DNA from 3 places in the Rhizobium sp. ZW T2_16 genome. Region 2 is predicted to be linked to each of the others. Evidence: predicted binding sites of a transcription regulator. Region 2 holds the regulator's gene; each other region holds the start of a gene.
The links. The regulator LexA, encoded in region 2, represses DNA repair genes until DNA is damaged. The targets are predictions, from matches to a motif close to TGTTCNNNNTGTGTTCNG.
Positions count from the first base shown of each region.

Region 1: a site for LexA is predicted at 1,331-1,348, ahead of ACI3K0_RS11005 (DNA recombination protein RmuC). Genes of this name have one in related genera too.
Region 3: a site for LexA is predicted at 1,451-1,468, ahead of ACI3K0_RS04820 (ATP-dependent helicase). Genes of this name have one in related genera too.

Region 1 is NZ_JBJDRG010000003.1:223,965-227,241, reverse strand. It holds gene ACI3K0_RS11010 (ribokinase) at 1-46, opposite strand, end outside; gene ACI3K0_RS11005 (DNA recombination protein RmuC) at 96-1,298, opposite strand; gene def (peptide deformylase) at 1,411-1,926, shown strand; gene fmt (methionyl-tRNA formyltransferase) at 1,983-2,930, shown strand; gene truA (tRNA pseudouridine(38-40) synthase TruA) at 2,930-3,277, shown strand, end outside.
Region 2 is NZ_JBJDRG010000001.1:239,027-242,303, reverse strand. It holds gene ACI3K0_RS01165 (ComEC/Rec2 family competence protein) at 1-927, shown strand, start outside; gene lexA (transcriptional repressor LexA) at 908-1,621, opposite strand; gene ACI3K0_RS01155 (VOC family protein) at 1,820-2,692, shown strand; gene kdsA (3-deoxy-8-phosphooctulonate synthase) at 2,697-3,277, shown strand, end outside.
Region 3 is NZ_JBJDRG010000001.1:976,622-979,898, forward strand. It holds gene ACI3K0_RS04815 (iron ABC transporter substrate-binding protein) at 73-1,044, opposite strand; gene ACI3K0_RS04820 (ATP-dependent helicase) at 1,483-3,277, shown strand, end outside.

The sequences.
Region 1 (3,277 bases), on a different contig from region 2:
TTGTGGCGATAAGATCCATATTGATGGAGCCGAAGACGGTGATCATGAAGTGCCCTGCCATGCGTGTTGATATGCGCGGACACTGCCCGACGGCACTAGTCCTCGTCAACTACCCGAAGCCGCAGAAGACCTGTACGGCTCTCGACCGATTTCGGCGGCGGTGCATCTGCCGATTGCTCGGCTTTCGCGGGTGCTTCCAGCTCCAGCGAAGTAATCCGGTTGCCACGTCGGGTCAGTTTCTCGGTAGAGGTCAGTATCTGCTCGACATCCTTTTCCGCGGCAAGGAAATGCGACTGCAGCTTGCGCGTTCTGTCATCTAGCCGCGTCAAATCCTCCATCAGCAGGCCGACCTCGCCCTGAATCAGATGCGCCTGCTCGCGCATTCGCTGGTCTCTCAGCACGGCCTGAATGACCTGGATCGATAGAAGCAGCAGTGAGGGCGAGACGATCACCACGCGGGAGCGCTGAGCCTTCTGCACCACCGCATCGAAATGCTCGTGGATCTCGGCAAAGATCGATTCCGACGGCACGAAAAGAAGCACGGTATCCTGTGTTTCGCCGGCAATCAGGTATTTTTCCGAGACGTCCCTGATATGGACGTCCATATCTCGCCGGAACTGCTGGGCGGCAGCACGCCGCGCGTCGGGCGAGGCGGCCTCGCGAAACGCAGTCCACGCTTCGAGCGGGAATTTGGCGTCGATCACCAGCGGCGGTGCGCCGTTCGGCATACGGATCACGCAATCCGGTCGCGTTCCGTTGGAAAGCGGCGACTGGAAGGAATAAGCCCCGTGCGGCAGGCCGTCGGCCACGATCGTCTCCATCCGGCCCTGGCCGAATGCTCCGCGCGTCTGCTTGTTGGAAAGGATCGCCTGCAGACCAACGACATCCTTGGCCAGCGTCTGGATATTGTTCTGTGCCGCATCGATGACGGCCAGCCGCTCCTGCAGCTTACGCAGGTTTTCATGCGTCGATTTGGTCTGTTCGGTAATCGTCGAGCCCAGCCTGTGGGTCATGCCATCGAGCCGCTGGTTGACGGCATGATTGAGTTCGGCCTGACGGCTGGTGATCGTCTCGGCCATGGCGGCGACACGCCCGTGCATCTCGCCTTGCATCCGCACCAGTTCGGCCAGGCGCGCTTCCGCATCCATCGTGCGCTGCGTCATCTCTTCGCGTTGGCGGCCGCCGCGAAGGATGGCGAAAAGCGCGATGATGACCGCCAGAACGGCGAGAACTGCTCCTATGAGCAGGATTGGTAGTACAAAATCAGGCGGCAGGATATGGGCAAGGATCTCTCTCATGGCGCCACTCTAGCAGATTGCATTAGCAACGAAAGATCAAAACGTGAACATACGCCAAGAAGCATGCTGCATACCTGTTCCATCGACGCAAAAGATGCGCTATGGGGGCGGCATGACAATCAAGCCGCTCATCATCCTTCCCGATCCGCTTCTTAGGCAGGTTTCGGCGCCCATCGAAACCGTTAACGCCGAGCTTCTCAAGCTCGCCGATGACATGCTCGAAACCATGTATGACGCGCCGGGCATCGGTCTCGCCGCGATCCAGATCGGCGTGCCGAAGCAAATGCTCGTAATCGACGTGTCGCGCGAGGACGAAGAGAAGAACCCGCAGGTCTTCATCAACCCGCAGATCGTCAAATCTTCGGATGAGCTCTCGGTTTACGAAGAAGGCTGCCTTTCGATCCCGGATTATTATGCCGAGGTCGAGCGACCGGCTACGATCGGCGTGAAATATGTCGGGCGCGACGGCAAGGAACATATGCTCGAAGCGGACGGCTTGCTTGCCACCTGCCTGCAGCATGAGATCGACCATCTGAACGGCGTGCTTTTCATCGACCACATCTCGCGGCTGAAGCGTGACATGGTAATCAAGAGGTTCACCAAGCTTGCCAAGGGCAAGGCTGTTTAGGTCTCGGTCTACCTGACTGAAAACGGAAGGCGCGTCCGCGAGGCGCGAGAAGTCCCATGTCACTTCGCATCATCTTCATGGGCACGCCGGATTTTTCCGTGCCGACATTGCAGAACCTCAAGCAGGCCGGCCACGAGATCGTTGCGGTTTACACCCAACCGCCGCGCCCGGCCGGTCGCCGCGGGCTTGATCTGACCAAATCGCCGGTGCATCAGGCCGCCGAACTGCTCGGTATTCCGGTTCTCACACCGTTGAATTTCAAGGCGGAAGAAGATCGCCAGACATTTCGCGATTTCGACGCGGATGTCGCGGTCGTTGTGGCCTATGGCCTGCTTCTGCCGGTGGCGATCCTCGAAGGCACGAAGCTCGGTTGCTATAATGGCCACGCTTCGCTCTTGCCGCGCTGGCGCGGTGCAGCGCCGATCCAGCGCGCCATCATGGCCGGCGACGAGAAGACCGGCATGATCGTGATGAAGATGGAAAAGGGACTTGATACCGGCCCGATGGCGCTGACGAGAGAAGTTGAGATCACGCAAGCGATGACGGCCGGCGAACTGCATGACAAGCTCATGCTCGTCGGCGCCCGCGCCATGGTCGAGGCGATGGAAAAGCTCGAAGCCGACGACCTGCCGCTGACGCCGCAGCCGGAAGAGGGCGTCCTTTACGCCGCCAAGATCGACAAGGCCGAAACCCGCATAGATTTCTCCAAGCCGGCGCGTGACGTTCATAACCATATCCGTGGTCTCTCGCCTTTCCCGGGCGCATGGTTCGAAGCCGAGATCAACGGCAAGCCTGAACGTATCAAGGTTCTCAGCTCTGCCATCGGAGAAGGAAGCGGTGCCGCCGGAGAGCTTCTCGACGATACGCTGATCGTTGCCTGCGGCGAGGGCGCCGTGAAGCTCACCCGCCTGCAGAAGGCGGGCGGCAAGCCGCTGGATGCGGCCGATTTCCTGCGCGGCACGCATCTGCCCAAGGGCACCAAACTTCCGGTCGGGGCTGCCTGATGCCGCGGTTCCGCATGACCGTCGAATATGACGGCACATCCTATGTCGGCTGGCAGATGCAGGAAAACGGCCATTCCGTACAGGCTGCCCTGCAGAACGGCATCCTGTCGCTCACCGGCGAAACGGTATCTGTTCGCGGGGCAGGCCGTACCGATTCAGGTGTTCATGCGAGGGGCCAGGTCATCCACGCCGATCTGACCCGCGAGTGGCAACCGTTCAAGCTGCGCAATGCGCTCAATGCCCATCTGATGATGGCGAACGAGCGTGTCTCGATCATCGATGTGCAGCAGGTCTCGGATGATTTCGATGCGCGGTTTTCGGCGGTGAAGCGGCATTATCTCTATCGC
Region 2 (3,277 bases):
CTCGAATGGGTCATCTTGATCGCGAAGCATGTAGCGGGATGGGGCGGGGACATTGTCGTCGGAGAACAGCACCCCTGGTTTTTGCCGCTTGGGGTCTGCGGTTTTCTGCTACTGACGCTCCTCAGGACACGGCTTCGCTATTCGGGCTTACCTTTCCTGTTTACCGCTGCGGCCCTGTTCTGGGTGGGGGTGCAACACGCCCAATCAAGTCTTCTCATCGCTGAAGATGGGAACCTCGTTGCTTATCGAGATGCAGAACGTGCTGCCGCCAACAGGAAACGTCCCTCCGAGTTCGTCTATGGGCAGTGGATGTATGCGCGACAGCTTCCAGTGCTGGCTATGCCGGAGATGTTGGAAAGTGAAATTCTAAAAAATATGCCGGGTTCTTCCAGTGAAAGACTTCCGGAACACGTTCTGATCGAAGCGCAGCGACTGATGAAGGAGGCAGGGAGTGTCAGATTCTCATGTCAGCTCAAGGCCTGGTGCGCATTCATGTCACCGGAAGGTGTTTTGGTCGTTGTTGTTGATGATGGCCGTTATGCCGGAGCGGCTTGCGACGTTGCCGGCCTTGTTATCGCGCCGCGTGCGCGTTTCCATTCCTGTCGGTCTGGTACCCCGATGCTGAGCGGCGCCAGCCTGCGCAAGACAGGGTCAATTGAAATCGATCTTTCCGGGGCGGCGGCAGCCGGAAAATGGAGTGTCACGACAGCAATGGCTGGCACGGTTCGCCCATGGACCATTCATCGCCAATACGACTGGCGACGCAATCTCTATGACCCGTATCTGCCGGAATGGATTTCCAAACCAAAATCGAGTGGCCGTCTTGAGGCGCAGTTTGCTGTCTCAGATCAAGCAGGAACGGATTATCGATCAGAAGCGCCAACTGATGTTGGCAACAATTCCGGTGTCAGTGATAACGGCGAATGAGGCCGACGAGCCTGCCCTGGACCTTGACCCGATCCGGTGGAAAAATTCGTGTCTCGTAAGCCGGGTTTGCCGCTTCCAGCGCAATCGAGCCACCCTTGCGGCGGAAGCGCTTGAGTGTGGCCTCTTCATCATCCACGAGTGCAACGACGATATCGCCCGGATTGGCGGTGTTGCCGTTGCGAATGATGACGGTGTCGCCATCCAGAATTCCGGCCTCGATCATCGAGTCGCCCTTGACTTCAAGCGCATAATGCTCGCCGGATCCCAACATCTCTACGGGGACGGAAATGTCGTGGGTATTATTCTGAATTGCCGAGATCGGTACGCCGGCGGCGATGCGGCCCATGACCGGCACGCTTGCAGACGCGCTGTCATTGGCGGAGACAGGCGGGGCAGCAGGCGTCGCCGGCTTCTTGCCAAGGCTTCCCTCGATCACGCTCGGTGAAAAACCGCGTTTCGGCTGCAGCGTGGGAACATAGGCTTCGGGAAGCTTGATGACCTCGAGTGCGCGCGCTCTGTTGGGGAGACGGCGAATGAAACCGCGCTCTTCAAGTGCCGTGATGAGCCGATGGATGCCCGACTTCGACGCAAGGTCGAGAGCGTCCTTCATTTCATCGAAAGACGGAGGTACGCCCGACTCCTTCATCCGTTCGTGAATGAACAAAAGCAGTTCCTGTTGCTTGCGAGTCAGCATGTGAGGCGCACCTTCAGATTTGAAACAAATGCAGAACGAACACTATATGTTCCATATGTGTTCCGCAAGTCCTTAAATTTTCGTGACAATATAATCAGTTTCTTGGATGCCGAATGACGTTCTCAGTCGGAATCTACTTGCGCTCCCCGGCGGTCTGCCCAATCTACGCCTAGCGGATCAGAAGTCTGGGGGACATGTGTGACTGCTAGGAATATCGATCATCTCGTTTTGCCTGTTGGAAATCTCGGCAAGGCACGCGAGCGGCTGTCGTCTTTGGGTTTCACTGTCGCGCCTGACGGCGTGCATCCCTTCGGTACGGCCAATGCCTGTGTTTTTTTTGAAGACGGTACCTATCTGGAGCCACTGGCTGTTGCGGACAGGCGCAAGGCGGGGGCTCATGCCAAGAAAGGCAATGTCTTTGTCGAGCGCGATCTGGCTTATCGCGGTCGCCGCGGACGTGAAGGCTTGTCGGCCATCGTGGTCTCCAGTGAAGACGCGTCGAACGATCATCGGCATTATGTCGCGGCCGGAATTTCCGGCGGTGAGCCCCTCGAATTCGGCAGAGCTGTAAAGTCTCCGGACGGTGACGAGGTCGAAGCTCGTTTCCAGCTTGCTTTTGCCGCGATGGATGGTGCGGCTGATTTCTTTACTTTCTCCTGCCAGCGGCTGGTATCTTTCCCTCAGGATATGGCTGAATTGCGTATCCATGCCAATTCGGTTGCCGGTTTGAAGGAAGTCATTTTGGCAAGTGATGATCCGCATGCTTCGGTTGCCTTTTTTGACAATGTGCTGCGAGCGCCGGGTATCGAAGTTGAAGGTGGACTGGTGTTCCAGGCTGAAACGGGAGCCGTGCGCGTTCTCAGGCGCGAGCAAATTGCGCATGACTTCGGTCTTCCTATCGAAGGGGTGGCAGCCGGGTTGGTAGGGGAGGCCGTGATCTTTCGCAGTCTTGATCTGGCCGTGACAGAGATCATCCTTGCTGCTAATGACGTCGCATTCATTCGCCGGGATGGTCGCGTTCTCGTGTCGCCGTCGCCCGGCCAAGGCGTTTTGTTCGGCTTCGAGGAATAGTAGAATGGCAGTCTCCCCCAATTCAGAAGTTTCGGTCGGCGAAGGCGACAAAAAGGTCGTATTCTCCAATGCAGGCCGGCTTTCGCTGATCGCGGGGCCTTGCCAGATGGAAAGCCGTGATCATGCCTTCATGATCGCCGGCACGATGAGCGAGCTCTGCGGCAAGCTCGGCATCGGGCTGGTCTACAAGTCCTCCTTTGACAAGGCCAACCGTACGTCGATCTCCGGCAAGCGCGGCATCGGACTTGAAAATGCGATGGAGATTTTTGCCGACCTGAAGAAGGAATTCGGCTTCCCGGTCCTGAGCGACATCCATACGGAAGAGCAGTGCGGGCTTGTTGCGCCAACCGTCGACATCCTGCAGATCCCGGCCTTTCTGTCGCGTCAGACCGATCTTCTGGTCGCAGCCGCCAAGACCGGCCGGGCGATCAACGTCAAGAAAGGCCAGTTCCTGGCCCCCTGGGACATGAAGAACGTCCAGGCGAAATTTACCGAGAGCGGTAATCCTAACGTGATGCTGTGCGAACGCGGCGCCTCCTTCGGTTACAACACGCTCGTCTCCGACATGCGTTCGTTGCCGATCAT
Region 3 (3,277 bases), 740 kb from region 2:
ACGAGAGGTCGCAGATGCATCTGCGACCTCTCCCTTTAACTGGAATTATAGGCTCAGGAAAGGCACCAGCTCTTAGAGAATGCCGGCGGCCGTCAGCATGTCGGTAACCTTGGCATTGTTAAGCTCGGTCGGCTCGACCTTGGGCGCCTGCAAGTCGGCGAGCGGCACAAGCGCCGTGTTGGAGGCTTCGTCCTTGTCGACGGCATATTCGAACGAGGTGCCGTCACGCAGGATCTTCTGGCCGCCCTTGCCGGCAACCCATTTGAGGAAAGCCTGCGCCTGCTGCTTGTGCTTGGAGGATGCGAGAATGCCACCGCCCGAAATCGAGACGAAAGCGCCCGGATCCTGGTTCTTGAAATAGTGCAGCGAGACGTTCTTGCTGTTCTCGCCGGTCTTCGCCTGGTCACTGAAATAATAATAGTGATAGATCACCGCGCCTTCGATTTGGCCGGCATTGACCGCCTTCATCGCCGTCGAGTTGCCGCGGATGGAGGTGAAGTTTTCCTTCATGCCCTTCAGCCATGCCGCAGTCGCTTCTTCGCCCTTCAACTGCAGCAGGGCACCGACGATCGCCTGGAAATCGGCACCCGACGGAGATGCTGCCCAACGACCCTTCCATTCAGGCTTGGCCAGATCCAGCAGCGATTTCGGCAGCTTGTCTTCAGAGAGCTTCGTCTTGTCGTAGGCAAAGACCGTGGAGCGAGCGGCAATGCCCGTCCAATGGCCATTCGCCGGGCGAAACTGTTCCGGCACCTGATCGAGCGTGGCCTTGTCGATTGGCTCGAACAGGCCCTTGCCATCCACCAGCGCCATCGCCGGCGAGTTCTCGGTGAGGAATACGTCTGCCGGAGAGTTTGCCCCCTCCTGTACGATCTGGTTGGCGATTTCCATGTCGCCACCATTGCGAACGGTCACGACGATACCAGTCTCTTCGGTAAAGGCGTCCACCCATTCCTTGGTCAGCCCTTCGTGCTGGGCGTTGTAAATGGTGAGGCTGTCAGCCACCTGGGCTGATGCCGGCGACGAAAGAGACAGGACGGAAATAGCAAAAACGGAAAAGGCGGGCGCTACGCCTGCCAGGAAAGAAGAAGTTTTCAAGATCGCCTCCGTGGAAAACTCACGGTGTTCTCATATCCAAACAGGACAAGGCTGGTCAAGTTTAATCCAGAGAAATCGACACAACAAATCACTATTAAAACAATAAAAACAAAAAGATAAACATCCGATCGAAACATCTCGATCAGCTAAAAAAATCTAGCGGAATGAAGGTTGGCTGGTGAAAAAACAAACTGGCTTGTAGCGGTGCGTCCCTGGTCTGATCGATGCCGGCCCCGATTGCGCCTTGACCCTGACAGACACCTGAACGCCGCTCATCCCAATCCTGCCTTCACCACTACCTCCTCTCTCCACAGCACCATATGCCTGTTCCCGAGCGAATCAGTTACAGCTAACGAACACATCGGGAACAACGTGCGGAATTTGATGTCGGTCGCCTATCTGGAAAAACTGAATGACGCCCAGCGCCGTGCGGTCGAGCATGGTTCGGACGTCCCGAATGGCGGTCCTGCCGGTCCGCTTCTGGTGATCGCCGGTGCCGGCTCAGGCAAGACCAACACGCTCGCACATCGCGTTGCCCACCTGATCGTCTCGGGCGCCGATCCGCGCCGCATTCTGCTGATGACCTTTTCCCGCCGCGCGGCCACCGAAATGGGCCGCCGTGTCGAACGCATCTGCAAGCAGGTTATGGGCGCGAATGGCGGCATCATGTCCGATGCGCTCGCCTGGGCCGGCACGTTTCACGGCATCGGCTCGCGCTTGTTGCGCATCTATGCCTACCAGATCGGCCTCGACCCGGATTTCACCATTCACGACCGGGAAGATTCCGCCGACCTGATGAACCTCGTGCGCCACGAGCTGGGTTTCTCCAAGATGGAAAGCCGGTTCCCGACCAAGGGCACCTGCCTCGCCATCTACTCCCGTGCGGTCAATTCCGAAACACCGCTCGACGAAGTACTGAAAACCTCGTTCCCATGGTGCCAGGCCTGGGAAAAACAGCTGCGCGAACTCTTCGCATCCTATGTGGAAGCCAAGCAGACCCAGAACGTCCTCGATTACGACGACCTGCTGCTCTACTGGGCGCAGATGATGAGCGAACCGTCTATCGCCGAGGATGTTGGCGCCCGCTTCGACCACGTCATGGTCGATGAATATCAGGATACTAACCGGCTGCAATCCTCGATCCTGATGGGCCTGAAACCCGGCGGCCGCGGCCTGACCGTCGTCGGTGATGATGCGCAGTCCATCTATTCCTTCCGCGCCGCGACGATCCGCAACATTCTCGACTTCCCCAATACATTCGATCCGCCGGCCAATATCGTCACGCTGGACCGCAATTATCGGTCGACGAACACTATCCTTGCTGCGGCAAACGGCGTGATCGAGCTTGCGCGCGAACGCTTTACCAAGAACCTCTGGACCGACCGCCAGTCGGAAGAGCGCCCTCGCCTCGTTGCCGTCAAGGACGAGACGGAGCAGGCCAATTACATTGTCGAAAAGGTGCTGGAAAACCGCGAGACCGGCATGACGCTCAAACAGCAGGCCGTGCTGTTTCGCGCCTCGCACCATTCCGGCCCGCTGGAAGTGGAACTCACCCGCCGCAACATTCCCTTCGTCAAATTCGGCGGCTTGAAGTTTTTGGACAGCGCCCATGTGAAGGACATGCTGGCGGCGCTGCGTTTCGCCCAGAACCCGCGCGACCGCGTTGCCGGTTTCCGGCTGATGCAGCTCATCCCCGGCATCGGTCCGCAAACTGCCGGCAAGATCCTCGATGCAATCGCGACCGATCCGGAGCCGCTCGCGGCCCTGCAGGAAATCCCCGCCCCGCCCCGTTCCGGAGCAGACTGGCCTGCCTTCATCGAAATGCTGACCGCCATCCGCAAAAACGAAGGCTGGCCGGCGGAAATCGGCACGGCGCGCGAATGGTACCAGCCGCATCTCGAACGCGTCCATGAAGATGCGGAGACCCGCAAGGCGGACCTTCTGCAACTCGAACAGATCGCCTCGGGTTACGCCTCGCGCGAACGGTTCCTCACCGAACTGACGCTTGATCCGCCGGATGCGACCAGCGATCAGGCTGGTGTGCCGCTGCTCGATGAGGATTACATGATCCTCTCGACCATTCACTCGGCCAAAGGACAGGAATGGCGCTCGGTCTTCCTGCTGAACTGCGTCGACGGTTGCATCCCATCCGATCTCGGCGTCGGATCGACGGCCGAGA